One region of the Peribacillus sp. NPDC097264 genome, then DNA from elsewhere that is predicted to be linked to it. Evidence: predicted binding sites of a transcription regulator. Region 1 holds the regulator's gene; the other holds the start of a gene.
The links. Region 1 encodes NrdR, which represses ribonucleotide reductase genes. Its sites were predicted from a motif close to AACACNATATATNGTGTT; they were not measured.
Positions count from the first base shown of each region.

Region 2: the regulator NrdR is predicted to act here: its motif matches at 4,969-4,986, upstream of ACQKL0_RS07250 (vitamin B12-dependent ribonucleotide reductase).

Region 1 is NZ_JBNNSR010000003.1:286,078-294,415, forward strand. Features, by position in the region: gene thrS (threonine--tRNA ligase) at 1-1,631, opposite strand, end outside; gene ytxC (sporulation protein YtxC) at 2,070-2,906, opposite strand; gene dnaI (primosomal protein DnaI) at 3,030-3,968, opposite strand; gene ACQKL0_RS06715 (replication initiation and membrane attachment family protein) at 3,955-5,373, opposite strand; gene nrdR (transcriptional regulator NrdR) at 5,432-5,893, opposite strand; gene speD (adenosylmethionine decarboxylase) at 6,133-6,513, opposite strand; gene ACQKL0_RS06730 (glyceraldehyde-3-phosphate dehydrogenase) at 6,830-7,867, opposite strand; gene coaE (dephospho-CoA kinase) at 8,025-8,338, opposite strand, start outside.
Region 2 is NZ_JBNNSR010000004.1:34,952-43,289, forward strand. Features, by position in the region: gene gcvT (glycine cleavage system aminomethyltransferase GcvT) at 1-351, shown strand, start outside; gene gcvPA (aminomethyl-transferring glycine dehydrogenase subunit GcvPA) at 370-1,713, shown strand; gene gcvPB (aminomethyl-transferring glycine dehydrogenase subunit GcvPB) at 1,710-3,167, shown strand; gene ACQKL0_RS07240 (rhodanese-like domain-containing protein) at 3,328-3,711, opposite strand; gene ACQKL0_RS07245 (lipoate--protein ligase family protein) at 3,909-4,745, shown strand; gene ACQKL0_RS07250 (vitamin B12-dependent ribonucleotide reductase) at 5,133-7,703, shown strand; gene ACQKL0_RS07255 (PadR family transcriptional regulator) at 7,905-8,338, opposite strand, start outside.

The DNA.
Region 1 (8,338 bases):
CAAGTTGGGAAAGCCCCTTTGTATTCTTCGATCAAGTAAGCGACAAAGCGTTCCATGGTAGAAACTACGCCACGGTGGATAACGACCGGACGGTGATGTTTACCATCTTCACCGACATAGTTTAAGTCAAAACGTTCAGGAAGCAAGAAATCAAGCTGAACAGTCGATAATGTTTCGTCTTTTCCTAAAGCCGTCCGCACTTGGACGTCCAGTTTCGGACCGTAAAATGCCGCTTCGTCTTCCGCTTCGAAGTAATCAAGGCCAAGCTCGTCCATCGCGCCTTTTAACATGCTTTGCGCTTTTTCCCACATTGCATCATCGTCGAAGTATTTCTCAGTATTGTTTGGATCGCGGTAAGATAAACGGAATGAATAATCCTTGATATCGAAATCCTTATAGACTTCTAAAATCAGGTTCACGACACGTTTTAATTCGTCTTTGATTTGATCCGGACGGACGAAAATATGAGCATCATTCAATGTCATTCCACGTACGCGCTGCAATCCTGACAATGCGCCTGACATTTCATAGCGGTGCATCATGCCAAGTTCAGCAATCCTGATCGGAAGTTCCCGGTAGCTATGGATGCTGTTTTTATACACCATCATATGATGTGGGCAGTTCATCGGACGAAGAACAAGCTGTTCATTATCCATGTCCATCGCTGGGAACATTCCGTCTTGATAGTGGTCCCAGTGTCCAGATGTTTTGTAAAGGTCGACACTACCCATGACAGGTGTGTATACGTGGTCATATCCCAGGCGTTCTTCCTTGTCCACAATATAACGCTCAATCGTACGGCGGATTGTTGCACCTTTTGGCAGCCACATAGGCAGCCCTTGGCCGACTTTTTGTGAAGTCATGAACAGATCCAATTCTTTACCGATTTTACGGTGATCACGCTCTTTTGCTTCCTCTAAGAAACGTAGGTGGTCAGCCAAGTCTTCTTTTTTGAAGAAAGCCGTACCATAAATACGTTGCAACATTTTGTTCTTGCTGTCGCCTCTCCAATAGGCCCCTGCAATGCTTAACAGCTTGAATTCTTTGATCTTTCCAGTGGAAGGTACATGAATTCCCCGGCAAAGGTCAAAAAACTCACCTTGTTCATAAATCGTTACTTGCTGTTCAGCTGGAATCGCATCGATCAATTCCAATTTATATTCGTCGCCAATCTCTTTAAAACGGGAAATGGCTTCATCACGGGTTACTTCAATACGTGAGATTTCCAGGTTTTCATTGACGATTTTCTTCATTTCTTTTTCAATCGCTGAAAGGTCATCAGGAGTCAATGATTCCTCAAGATCGATATCGTAATAAAAACCGCCTTCGATGACTGGACCGACACCGAATTTAGCGTTTTTATAAAGACGTTTGATGGCTTGTGCCATTAAATGGGCGGTACTGTGGCGAAGAACTTCAAGTGCTTCCGCAGCATCTTGTGTAACGATTTCAATGGTACCGTCTTCTTCGATTGGACGTTTCAAATCATATAGTTCACCATTGAATTTACCTGCAATGGATTTTTTTCTTAGTCCTGGGCTGATGGATGCTGCGATGTCTTCAGTTGTTGTGCCTTTAGCAAACTCCTTCACCGCTCCATCAGGAAAAGATATTTTCAGTTGTTCTGACATTGTAGCTTCACTCCTTCTTTTAGTTACCATCCGTTTCAAGTTTCAGGGGGATACCAAGCAATTGCGCGGATTAAAACACAAAAAAGCCCGCCCCTGTATAAAACAGGGACGAGCTTAGTAATTAAATTAACCCGCGGTTCCACCCTCGTTCCACTCTGCTTTTCACGGCAAAGTGACACTTGTAACTAGATAACGGCAGCTTCCCGTCAGCTCATAGTCGCAAAAAAATTGCTTTCCGAACCGAAGTTTAAAGGTGGTAAGTGTTCTATGCTAATAGGAAGCTTACAGCCTGCTGGCTTCCCTCTCTGTAAATTGGCGACTAGAATACCCGTGTCCTCATCATAACTTTTTGTTTTTAATAGTATGTAGGAAATTATAATTCGTTATGCATTGAAAATCAAGGTTAAAATTAGGTTTTACCCAAAATCCCCAAGATAATCATTCAGTGGCCTGCTTAAAGGCTGAAAGCGGCAGGACGGTCGCCCTTTCCTCGAAGATTCGTGTCATCGTTTGAATCAGGCCTTCCTCCTTATTATCCGTATAAATATATAAGCTAGCCGGTGCGATGGATAAGAGTGGTGCCCAAAGGACCGTATCAAGAAAGAATGAAATATCGGCCAGCAACTTCCTGTCAATCATGCTTGTCAGTTTTCGGCGATCCATCCTGCCGAGCTCATGATCATAGAATTGAAACCCGTCATGATTGACAAGGTGAAGCCTTGGTACCTTCGATTCCTGTTCATGCAGGCAATCCCTGAGCATCGCAATGAAATTTTGGTAATCCTGCTCGAGCTTATATTCATCGATGGCCCGAACTGCATACTTTTCCAACGCATGCTGAAAAGACCTTAACCGAAAGGTAGTGAACGAATCGAATGAAAAAGACACCTTTCCCGCCAATATACTCTGAAGGCCTTCTTCGATCAATTGCTTTTCCCTACTGAATAAACTGCCTCCACATTCGGTGTTTTCCGCTTCAATGATGGAAGAAGCTATCTCGATGATGGCATCAATTTCTTCTTGTTCTCGATAGAAAAATTTTCCGATGATGATTTGTTTAAGAACAGGAAGCGTTTTTTCTTCAAGTAAAAAGGAATGAAATGTTTCACTGAGCAGTGTCAGCCATTTATCGGTTTTTAGTTTGGACATATCGATAACGAGACCTTGTTGTGGGGAAAATTCAATATATGGTTGAACTTCTGTCCCCAAAGGATGGACAGAAACGAAATTCAGCAGTTTTAAAGCTTCCGAATCATTTTGGAACGTAATTTGCACTACGACATCCCCCCTTCCCCCTTGCTTTACTTTTTTCATGTATATGGGAATAGGGGCTTATTTAGAAGTAAGATGGTGTGAAAGGGCAAAAAAAAGCAGCCTCTTTGTAGAGACCACCTTCCTTTACCTTCTGCGATTGATACCATCAAGCTTTACAGGTTCCGCTAAATATTGAATCCTCTCCAATACCCTTGCCGCTTTCACTTCTTCTTTCTCACCACGTTGGGAATAAGTCAAGTGATTCTCCAGACCCTTCATATCAAAATTGGAAGTGAAAAACGTCGGTAAATTTTCAAGCATTCTAAATTGTAGGATGGGCCCTATGACTTCATCCCGTCCCCAGCTTGTCATCGATTCTGCCCCAATATCATCAAGCATCAGGACAGGCGCCGTTTTGACCATCTCTATTTTCTCGTTGACGGTATTATCACCGATTGAACCTTTCAGTTCCCGTAAATAATCAGGAACATAGACGATCATCGAAGAGATTTGCCTTTGCGCAAGTTCATTGGCGATCGCACCCAATAAATACGTCTTACCAACGCCAAACTTTCCGTATATATACAATCCCTTTTGACGTTTGCCAGGCTCATATTCCATGATGAACGATATCGCTTTTCCTAGGACGCCTAACCGTTTATTTTCATCGTCCGTTTGTGAAAAGTCTTCAATCGTTGCCTTCAATATATCCTTGGGAACGTATAGACTGCGAATGAGCCTCTCCCGTTTCCGCTTCTCATCCTCTGCCAATTTCCTCGGACAGATTTCATAATTCAAATTAAGGGCCTTCCCTTGAACAACGAGCTTTGGATAATACCCATGCATCATATTGATGCACCCATCCAGGCTTGGACATCTATCACACTTGTTGCTCTGAGAAATGAATTCGTAAAGCTTACCTAAATTCTTATCGATCATTTCCTCTGTGACCGTTGAGCTATTGGCATTCAGAAAAAGACGCACCTGTTCATTTTCAAAGATTTCCTGCTTCAACTGTTCATACCGTTTCTGGAAATCACCCGTATTGGCCAGTTTATTAAGCGATCTATTAATCTTTTCCATCGTTTATTTCACCTCCAGCTTTCCACTGCTTCCACTTCTCTTGAAGCTCACGTTTTTGTTCACTCAGTTCAGGCTGTTCCGCTTTCTGTTCAGGCTGTTTCTCCTCGTCCTGTTCAAGCCAGTCCGGAACCACTTCTTCTCTGATCGATTTTTTCCGGCCGCCTTTGGCAACGTTCTTGCTTCCTTGTGCCCACTCTTGGTATTTCCGGTGTTCATTTTTAGCCAGTTCCATCGCTTCTATGACTGTGGAAACCTTCAATCGTGCCCAATGACCTGCCAGTTTTTCCACATATCCCTTTGTGAATTTCATGTCTGTCTTAAGCATAACGTATTCGATTAAAACATTCACGACTCCAGGATTCAGCTTCTGATTGATCATTACACCTTCCACCACTTTTAAATCACCACTGGTCGGTTCCGCTCCTCCGGATAATTGCATGAGCCGATCACGCGGGGAAGTAGTCTCCAAATGGCGAATAAGCTCTTGCTCCTGTGTTTTCGGTTCATCCTTTTGCGTCCGTTCCCGTATAGGCTGTACACGATTGATCAAGGAAGGCATGTCGGCCTGGCGTTCAATTTGGTACCAGTCCCTTGCCGCTTTCCGAAGCAGCTCTTCATCGATTTCATCGTCCAGCGTTACGGCATCCATTACTAGTTTTTGCATTTCAAGCGGATTGATGCCATATAAAAAAGCTAGTTTGGCGATGGTATTTCTAATTTTAGGCGTAAAGGCCTTCTTGGGTACAATCGAGCTCTTCATCCCAGCGAACAAAAGATCAAAATCAAACAAGCCATCGAACCCCGAAGGCTCGACACCGTCAGATTGATCGATAAATTGCTGTTTAGGCAATGGGTTCCATTCGTTTTTGGCTTCATCCGTAACATAGAGGGAATCTAGATGATCTGATGAAAAAACCTCTGCAAAGGATTTCGTCACATATTCAAACTGGTCCGTTGCAATCGTGTCCACACAAAAGAATCTCTTCAGCCGGTTGAATTGGACTTTTCCTATTTTTTTATATAAATAGATATTCAGCATGCCATCCGTGAAAAACTGCTGCGGGGATAGGGGCGGATTCAATTCATAGATGAATTCCTTCGTATCCCCTTTCGATTTCTTGTACACATTCAGCAATCCGATTCCTTCAAGTAAAAGACGTGCTTCATATATATCGCCTAATTTCAGGCCCATGGTATTCATCAATTGATAATGGGAGGAAGCCTCCGACCAAAGCCGGTTCTCCTCCAATTCGCTCCATAACGTCATGTATAGGCTAATACAGATCGGTCCAATAAGAGGTTGGTACAGCCGTGTCAGTATTTTCCGATCATAATCATGAAGCAGCCCCGCAGAGGACACCATGTACGAATCCGCGGGGAGCAGTTCCTGCCAATGCATTGACATCTTCATTCAAACCTTTCAAAAGATATAGTGAAAAAAGAGCCAAAGTAAATCTTCAGCTCTACTTTCTTTCTTTATTTATTAAATCTTTCAGTTCATCGATAAATACATTAATATCTTTAAATTGTCGGTATACGGAGGCAAATCTCACATAAGCCACTTCATCAACTTCAGCCAGTTGGTCCATCACCATTTCACCGACACTGTCACTTTTCACTTCCGAAATACCCTGATTGCGCAATTCCTTTTCTACATAACTCGTGATTTGTTCTAGTTCCTTCAATGGAACCGGACGCTTTTCACAAGCCCTGATTAGTCCACGCAGGATTTTATCACGGCTAAACTCTTCCCGAGTCCCGCCCTTTTTCACGACGATCAACGGCGTCTCCTCGACCTTTTCAAAAGTAGTGAATCGAAACCCGCATGCCTCGCATTCCCGGCGTCGTCGAATCGATTTACTTTCATCGACAGGCCTGGAATCGAGCACTCTCGTTCCGTTATATTGACATGATGGACATTTCATCATTACCAGCTCCGTATTTTAAGTGATACTCCTAATCAAACTTCCCTAAGGAATACTATTTTATCTTAATCTTATATAAAAGGGACAACCAGTACAAGTAAAAAGTGAAACTTCAAGTAAAGGATGTGTGTACTTACTATGTAAATGCCTGTTAATGGAGCTTTTCCATGAGTGAAGAATGGCCATTTCATGGCATCAAAAAAGAGATGCATATATAGCATCTCTTGTTAACCCGTTTATTATAAAACACCCATTTTAGTTTTTTTCATTTGCACGGGACCAAGTCCACGTGGAAGTTCAATATTCTCGCGCGTTTGTGCATTCAAAGCCTCCGCGATATAATCGGCTGCAATATTAGGATCTAAGTTGCCGCATGTATAAACATCAATGCTGGCATATCCATGTTCCGGAAAGCTATGAATGGTAAGATGTGATTCAGAGATAATGACGACCCCGCTCACCCCTTGTGGAGCAAATTTATGGAATGCCACCTCGCGAACCTCAGCACCCGATTTCAGTGCAGCATCGACGAAGATTCTCTCAATTAAATCAATATTGTTCAGTTTTTCAAAGTCACAACCCCAAAGTTCAGAAATGACATGTCTTCCCATCGTTTCCATCGTGTAAGCTGTTTCCATATTCTGTTCCCCCTTACATAATTAAAAATTCTGAATCCTTAATAACTACCACGGGGGAAAGTTAGTCCAAAGAGGTCCTAACCCTTTAAGTAGCCATTACGCAAACTCCCTTTTTAGGAAGTTCACGATTCATAGTATATAATGTATGGATTTCTTTTGCAACTGCATTTTGCATTTTTGGAAATTTAATCATTAATTGTTAATCTGACAGGACCAAGGAATTAATACCCAAGGTTCCGTACCTGTCCTAAACGTATCCATAAGAATAGCCCGTTAAACATATAACGGGCCTTTACTCTTATTTAACTGACATTTGAACTTCAGAAGCCTTTGTCAACTCCGAAGCTACCAATTTTACAAGATCGACTACTCGATTGGAGTAACCCCACTCGTTATCGTACCAAGCCAGAATTTTCACTTTTCTATCACCAATCATCATCGTCGACAGACCATCGATGATGGCAGAATGCGGATTGGTCTTGAAATCACTTGAAACAAGCGGTTCTGTTGTATATTCCATAATTCCTTTAAGCTCATTTTCTGAGGCATCTATGAAAGCCTGATTCACTTCATCGATTGTAACATCACGGTTTAAATCCACAACAAGGTCGACTAAAGAGACGTTCGGAGTCGGTACACGTATGGCCATACCATGAAGTTTGCCCTTCAATTGAGGCAACACCAATGAAAGAGCTTTAGCCGCCCCTGTAGTCGTAGGGATGATGCTTTCTGCAGCCGCACGGGCACGCCTTAAATCCTTGTGCGGGTTATCGATGTTATTTTGGTCATTCGTATAAGAATGGATGGTTGTCATCAAACCATTGTCTATGCCGAACTTTTGATCAAGTACTTTGGCAACCGGTCCAAGGCAATTAGTCGTACACGACGCATTCGAAATGACGAAATGCTTGTCAATTTCTAACGCTTCCTGATTTACGCCCATCACAATGGTAACGTCTTCATTTTTACCCGGCGCGGAAAGGATGACCCTTTTTGCCCCTGCTTCTAAGTGCATGGCGGCTTTAGAACGCTCATTGAATTTACCCGTAGCTTCGATTACAATATCTATATCCATCTCTTTCCAAGGCAATAGCTTTGGATCGCGATTATTTATCAGTTGTACACGTCGTCCATTCACTACAAGAGAATCATCTTCGGCAACGATTATGCCGTCAAACTTCCCATGAATTGTATCATACTTCAATAAATGGGCTAACGTTTCAGCGGGATAGCTTGCATTAATGGCAACGATGTCCAGACTCTCATCTACTATTGCCTTACGGAAAACCATTCTTCCAATTCTTCCAAATCCGTTAATCGCTATTCTTGAATTCATTTATCGGACCCTCCTGAATATATTAATGTTATACTTAATACCCTTCATATGTAATTAGTATAACACATTACTCTTGAAATGTGTTAATAAAAAAGCGGATTTCTTCCTTTTTCAAAACAAAAAGGAAGAAACCGTTAAAGTCCCTTCCTTTTCCACTCTATAGGATCTCCCATTTCTTAAGTATTTCAACAACCTGCTTTTTGGTTTCTTCTATATCGCCATTATTATCGACGATGGCATCCGCTAGTTCCTTTTTATCTTTCAAGGGCATTTGCGAATGGATTCTCGCTAAAGCGTCGGTTTCCGTCAACGCATTCCGGTTCATTAATCGCTCTAGTTGAACCGATTCATCCACGTATACCAAAAGTGTCCTTTCCACCATGAACGTCAGCTTGCTTTCGAACAGGAGTGGAATGTCCATGAATACCGTTTCCGCTCCAGCAGCAAGGGCCTTTTCCGTTTCTTGGCGCA
Region 2 (8,338 bases), on a different contig from region 1:
CCAATCGAAGCGGGGATTGGTTTTGCGGTTAAACCGGATAAGGCGTCAGACTTTTTTGGGAAAGCCGTGCTTGCCGAACAAAAGGAAAAAGGGGCACCACGTAAGCTTGTTGGCATCGAAATGATTGACAGAGGCATACCTCGGTATGGCTATAAAGTATATAACGGGGAGAAACTCATTGGCGAAGTGACGACAGGGACTCAGTCACCAACATTGAATAAAAATGTAGGATTGGTCCTTATCGATAAGAATCACTCAAGTCTATCCACGGAAGTAGAAGTGGAAATCCGTTCTAAGAGACTGAAAGCCATTGTTATCCAAACACCTTTTTATAAAAATACACGAAAATAGAAGGGAATGGTCCATAAGATGAAACATCGTTACTTACCGATGACAGAGCAGGATAAAAAAGAAATGTTGGAAGTTATAGGGGTCACAACCGTCGATGATCTCTTCAGCGATATACCAGAAAATGTCCGATTTCAAGGTGAATATGACATAAAACCAGCAAAATCAGAGCCAGCCTTAATGAAGGAACTATCGAAACTGGCTTCCAAAAATGCGGATTTGAAAAACTATGCATCTTTCCTTGGGGCTGGCGTGTATGATCATTATTCGCCTGTCATCGTCGATCACGTCCTATCCCGTTCGGAGTTTTATACAGCCTACACTCCCTATCAACCGGAAATTTCTCAAGGAGAGCTTCAGGCCATCTTTGAATATCAAACGATGATATGTGAATTGACGGGTATGGAGGTGGCGAATTCCTCGATGTATGACGGTGGAACAGCCTTAGCCGAAGCGGCCATGCTTGCCGCCGGACAAACGCGCCGGAAAAAGATTCTATTATCATCTACTGTCCATCCTGAATCAAGGGAAGTGGTGAAAACCTACGCAAAGGGTCAACGGGTGGAGGTCATCGAGATTCCTCATAAAGACGGAGTCACAGATATTGCTGCTTTAAAAGACCTGGCTTCGGATGATATTGCAGGTGTCATCGTACAGTACCCCAACTTCTTTGGACGCATCGAACCGTTGAAGGAAATGGAAGCAATCATACATAACGAGAAATCGATGTTTATCGTATCGAGTAATCCGCTTGCACTTGGTGCATTGACTCCGCCGGGAAAACTCGGTGCCGATATCGTGACAGGTGATGCTCAGCCATTCGGCATTCCTGCCGCATTCGGCGGACCTCATTGCGGATATTTCGCGGTCACGAAAAAACTGCTACGGAAAGTCCCGGGCCGTTTAGTCGGTCAGACAGTGGATGAGGATGGAAAACGGGGCTTCGTATTGACGCTCCAAGCACGTGAGCAACATATACGCCGTGACAAAGCTACATCCAATATTTGTTCCAATCAGGCATTGAACGCATTGGCAGCCTCTGTAGCCATGACTGCTCTAGGGAAAAAAGGCGTCAGAGAAATGGCCGTCCAGAATATTCAAAAAGCCCATTACGCAAAAAAGACGCTCCAAGCACAAGGAATTGAAGTGGTCTTTGAAGGACCTTCGTTTAATGAATTTGTCATTAAGTTGCCTCTTCCCTACAAAGATATCAATAAGAGGCTCTTTGAAAAAGAAATGATTGGTGGTTTTGACCTGGGCTCCGTTTATCCCGAGTTGAAAAATCATATGCTAGTGGCTGTAACGGAACTAAGAACAAAAGAAGAAATCGATGCATTTGCGCAGGAACTGGGGGATCAACTATGAATAATCAAGATCAATCACTCATTTTTGAAATCAGTACAGCCGGTCGAATCGGGTATAGCCTTCCTGAAATGGATGTAGCGGATATTCCACTAGAAGAAATCCTGCCTGTGGAATATATACGTACGGAGGAAGCCGAGCTTCCGGAAGTTTCCGAGCTTGATATCATGCGTCATTATACGGCTTTATCCAAACGGAACCATGGAGTGGACTCTGGGTTTTATCCACTCGGCTCCTGTACGATGAAATATAATCCGAAAATTAATGAAAATGTCGCCAGGTACAATGGTTTTGCCCATATCCATCCATACCAGGACCCAGAAACCGTCCAAGGTGCTCTAGAGTTGTTATTTGATCTTCAGGAACATTTGACGGAAATTACAGGAATGGATCAAGTGACCTTGCAGCCTGCTGCCGGGGCGCATGGTGAATGGACTGGGCTCATGATGATCAGGGCTTTCCATGAAGCGAATGGAGATGTAAACCGTACGAAAGTCATCGTCCCCGATTCGGCCCATGGAACGAACCCGGCTTCGGCAACAGTTGCCGGACTAGAGACGATTACGGTAAAATCCAATGAATTCGGGCTCGTGGACCTTGAAGACTTGAAGCGAGTGGTAGGACCAGATACAGCAGCATTAATGCTTACGAATCCAAATACATTAGGCTTATTCGAAGAGGATATCCTGGAGATGGCACAGCTTGTCCATGACGCCGGTGGAAAGCTTTATTATGACGGGGCTAACCTGAATGCTGTTCTTTCCAAAGTGCGTCCAGGAGATATGGGTTTTGACGTTGTTCATTTAAATCTCCATAAAACATTCACTGGACCCCATGGCGGAGGAGGACCTGGTTCAGGTCCGGTTGGGGTGAAGTCGGATTTAATTCCCTATTTGCCTAAACCGATCGTGACAAAAGAGGGCGATCAGTTTGTCCTTGATTATGACCGTCCACAATCCATTGGAAGGGTCAAGCCCTATTATGGGAACTTCGGCATCAATGTAAGGGCTTATACGTACATAAGGTCAATGGGACCGGATGGACTTAAGGCCGTTACGGAGAATGCCGTCATCAATGCAAATTATATGATGCGACGTTTGGAACCATTTTTCGATTTGCCATATAATCGCCATTGTAAGCATGAATTTGTATTGAGTGGTCGGAGGCAAAAGCAGTTGGGAGTCCGTACATTAGATATTGCGAAAAGACTACTTGATTTTGGGTATCATCCACCAACCATATATTTTCCGTTAAATGTAGAAGAAGGAATGATGATCGAACCGACGGAAACGGAGTCAAAAGAAACACTGGACGCTTTCATAGATGCAATGATACAAATAGCCAAGGAAGCCGAAGAAACCCCTGAAATCGTTCAGGAGGCTCCCCATACCACGGTTATTAAACGCCTGGATGAAACATTGGCCGCTAGAAAACCAATTCTTCGTTATCAAGCATGATGCTGAAAAAACCCCTGCCAGATGGCGGGGGGTTTTTTATTTGGTAAAATTCATATGTATCTCGGGAAATAACATGCTTGGCCTGTTAAGCATGAGTTCCCTATTGAACAGTATGATATGTTTCAAAACCGGATAAGATGTAAGGTTTAGGCAATTGGCCTTATTTCTTCGCCTTGATCTTCCCTGTCCACATTTTGAAACCGCCTTTTAAGTGAAAAAGTTCCCTGTAGCCTTTTTTATATAGCATGGCTGCCGCTCTTCCGCTAATGATTTCACTTTGAGCATACAAGTATACAGGCTTGTCCTGCCTAATTTCCACTAAGCGGGTCTTCATTTGTGTCATAGGGATATTTCTTGCCCCTAAGATATGTCCATTATCAAAATCATTAGGTTCCCGTACGTCAATTAATTGAACTTTTCTGTAATTAGCGATAAATTCTTCCTGTGTTAAGGTTTTAACGATTTTACGTTGACGGAACCAATTAAATAGTGAATATGCAACGATGGCTACTATGATGATAATCAGTGTATATAAGATATCCAACCATAAAAACTCCCTTCTACCTAAACGAATACAGACAATGTCTATTATATAATTGGTTTCTCCAATAATCAAAAAAAATTTTATAAATATTTGGTGGAATAGCTTACTTTCTTTTTTACGTTGCTAAACTCTGGTAAACTACTACTTGTGAGTTTTTTTAGAGGGTTTAATAAGCCTACGTGAAAAGAGGGGTAATCGTGACGAAAGAAAAATGGGGATTCATTGATTCAGGCGATTGTTCACCTGCTTATAATATGGCAATGGACGAAGCACTTTTGAATTGGCAGAGTAATGGGGAAATCCCTCCCATGATCCGGTTTTACGGGTGGAACCCGGCTACATTATCCATCGGGTATTTTCAAAGGGCTGAGACCGAAATCGATTTGGCGGAAGTTGAAAGGCAAGGCTTAGGTTTTGTCCGTAGGCCTACAGGCGGTCGGGCTGTTTTGCATGAACATGAACTCACCTATAGCGTCATTGTCCCAGAGTCTTATCCGGGAATGCCGAATACAGTGACCGAAGCATATCGGGTGATTTCTGAAGGAATATTGAAGGGGTTCAGAAACCTCGGACTGGATGCCTATTTCTCTGTGCCTGAAACTGAACAGGATAAAGAGATGCTGAAATCTCCAAAGTCCTCAGTTTGCTTTGATGCGCCAAGCTGGTATGAACTGGTGGTTGAGGGAAGGAAAGTTGCGGGCAGCGCACAAACGAGACAAAAAGGTGTTATCCTTCAGCATGGAGCCATCCTGCTTGAACTTGATGAGGAGAAGCTATTTAGTGTATTCAAGTTCTCCGATGATAAAGTAAAAGAGAAGATGAAAAACAATCTGAGAAACAAAGCAGTGGCCATCAATGACATTGCTGGTAGAAAAATAACTATTTCCGAGGCGAAGGTAGCCTTTGAAAACGGTTTTTCTGAGGGTCTGTCGATTGATTTGAAACCATATGTGCTGAGTGAAAAGCAATTACAGGAAGTGAAGGACATCGCCAAAAATAAATATGAAAGTGATGACTGGAATTTTTTGAGGTAGAAAAAGAGGGGAAGCGAGAGTCGGGAATAAATAAGTTTTTTCAGATTTGTGTGAACAAGCATGTATTCCTTGTAACGTCAGTGCTTTGAAAGAGGCGGGCAAAATGCAATGTTCAAATTCATTGAAATCTGTCTAATTTTTATTATAAATCGACATTTTCCTCCCTTTTACTAACTCAATTAATTGATTCACCGTTTGACAAAATTAAAAGACAATCAACCACAACACAATATATAGTGGTTAAAATAAATACTTAAACACTACATGTTGAATTTTGTGTTTCGCTATGATAAATTTAGTGTAACTTGTTAAGCGAAACGGACATGTAGGTTACATATTGATTTTTGCAACAAGAACGGATCTGAAACATGTAAAGGAGAGGGAATTATGTCGGTTGTAATTAAAGAAGCTTTAAAGGTTGATCTAGAAAGGTTGAATAAAGATATATCTTTATTTCCCCAAGTTCATCCTGTAACGGCTGATATGAAAATGATGCATAAGGGCGTGTCCCGTCTAGTTATGCTTGACCGTTATTCTTTTAAGGATACTGAAAAAATCACACTCTCTGCTGGCGATTTTGTAGTATTGACAATTAAAGAAGATCCGAAATTTCCTGCACGTGGTCTTGGCCATATCGTTGAAATAGATTGGGAATCGAAAAAGGCAAAGGTTTTAGTGGATGAAGAGTTCCGCGGAGTGCTGGATAATCCGGAAGAAGTGGAAACAGGAATCATTAATCGGCCGCTTGATATCATCGAAAAGCCGCTTGAAATATATTACGAGCAAATTGCCAAGCGTAATGCAACTGGTTTGGCTTCAGTGGAAACGACTGAAGAAAAAAGAACGGAATGGTTCAATAAATTTTATGAAGAATTAAAGGACCTTAATTTCGTGCCGGCCGGCCGGGTATTATATGGCGCTGGTTCTAACACGGATGTAACTTACTTTAATTGTTATGTCATGCCGTTTGTACCAGATTCACGCGAAGGGATTTCCGAGCATAGAAAGCAAGTCATGGAGATCATGAGCCGTGGTGGTGGAGTCGGTACGAATGGCTCCACGCTCCGTCCAAGAAACACCCTTGCGAAAGGGGTCAATGGCAAGTCTTCAGGTTCTGTTTCATGGCTTGATGATATAGCGAAATTGACTCATTTGGTTGAACAGGGTGGAAGTAGACGCGGTGCCCAAATGATCATGCTTACTGATTGGCATCCAGATATTGCGGAGTTCATTATTTCAAAAATGCAAAACCCGAGGATTCTTCGTTACCTAATGGAGAACACAAAAGATGAAACCATAAAGAAATATGCATCGGATAAATTGAAGTTCACACCGCATACCGAACAAGAAACGGCGATGTACCAAGGAATCATTAATTATAAAGAGATTCCGGGTCTAGGTGGATTCAGTGAAAAAATCATTAGGGATGCTGAAGAAAAAGTTCGCGTAGGCGGAACGTATAGCGTCCACAATCCGGACTTTTTGACTGGTGCCAATATCTCAATCTGCTTAACCAAAGAGTTCATGGAAGCCGTCGAAAAAGATACGGAGTATGAGTTGCGCTTCCCTGATGTCGAAAGCTACGACGCGGAAGAAATGGCGATTTATAATGATGAGTGGCACAATGTAGGAGACGTACGCGAGTGGGAAAAAATGGGCCATAAAGTCCGGGTTTACCGTAAGATCCGTGCTAAGGAGCTTTGGAACCTGATTAACATTTGTGCGACGTACTCAGCAGAACCGGGAATATTCTTTATTGATAATGCCAATGAGATGACGAATGCAAAAGCTTATGGACAGCAAGTCGTTGCTACGAATCCATGTGGTGAACAGCCATTGGCTCCATTTTCAGTGTGTAACCTGGCAGCGGTCAATTTAGCTGAGATGGCGGATAAAGATAATAAGACCGTTAACTTCGAAAAACTTAAGAAAACAGTTGAAGTGGGCGTGCGGATGCAAGATAACGTCATTGATGCAACCCCTTATTTCCTAGAGGAAAACAAAAAACAAGCACTCGGCGAGAGACGGGTTGGATTAGGTGTCATGGGACTGCATGATTTGCTAATTTATTGTGAAACCGAGTATGGATCAGAAGAAGGAAAAATCCTGGTGGACAAAGTGTTTGAAACGATTGCTACGTCTGCTTACAGGGCTTCGGTTGAACTTGCAAAAGAAAAAGGCAGCTTCCCGTTCCTGAAGGGAACGTCGGATGAAGAAACGAATGAGCTTAGAACGCGCTTCACGAATACTGGATTCATGAAGAAGATGCCTGAGGATATTCGTACAAGCATTGCCGAGCACGGTATCCGGAACTCCCATTTATTGACCGTGGCTCCTACGGGCAGCACAGGTACGATGGTCGGCGTTTCGACAGGTCTTGAACCATACTTCTCGTTCACATATTTCCGTAGCGGACGTTTAGGGAAATTCATTGAAGTCAAAGCGGACATCGTTCAGGAATACTTGGATCGTCATCCTGAAGCCGATCCTGATAACCTTCCTGAATGGTTTATTTCGGCGATGGAATTGGCTCCTGAAGCCCATGCGGATGTTCAATGCATCATTCAACGTTGGATTGATAGCTCGATCAGTAAAACGGTTAACGCCCCAAAAGGGTATACCGTCGAGCAGGTCCAAAAAGTGTACGAGCGCTTATATAAAGGCGGCGCAAAAGGTGGAACGGTTTATGTAGACGGAAGCCGTGACAGCCAGGTTCTTACATTAAAAGCTGAAGAAAACCAAATGGAACAGCAGCTTGAAATGGATGGCTTAACAGATGTGGAAGAAAAGAAAAAAGTCGTTCTGGTTGATACCATCAATGAACTGCGTTCGACTAATGTAACGATAGGTTCGGAAGTGGGTAACACGTGTCCAGTTTGCCGTAAGGGTGAAGTCCAGGAAATGGGCGGATGCAATACTTGTACGAATTGTGGTGCCCAATTGAAGTGCGGGCTTTAAACCAGTAATGAAAAGATGTATCGTTCAAAAAAAACAGCCCTTTGGATTAAGATAGTCCAAAGGGCTGTTTTTTAATGTCTAGAGGATTTCAGTGTGATTTCAAGTAGAGGAATGTTCTATTATTGAAAACCTTTTTATGGATTCCTTAAATAAATATCCCCTATCAATTTTACTAAGTAATATTGATAGGGGATATTATATTTATGCATTGGGCTCTTCTATTTCTTCTTTCAATTCTTTAAACCATTTTAAGTTCACTTGATGATGAGAACGAGAATTTTCGTTCATGCGGCGAAAATAATCGATTTTACCAGGAAATTCTTTTGTGATGGCTAGATAATCATCGAGGAGAGCAATTCGAGCTTCAGTCTGGTCAATTTGTGCTTGAATTAATTTTAATAATTTATATTTATCGAAATCATCTGCAAAGAGTAACGCCACATAGCATTGTAAGTTGACATATTCGGATTTAGTTCCAAACTTCACCATTAATTTTTCGAATTCTTCCATTCCTGAATTTGTGATAGTAAAACGGTGGATTTCGCGCCCATTGCTTAAAATTGTTTGATGAACTTGTTCAATCAAGCCTTTTTCCTCAAGTTGTTGTAAGTTGTAATAAAATGAACCCTTCGTAA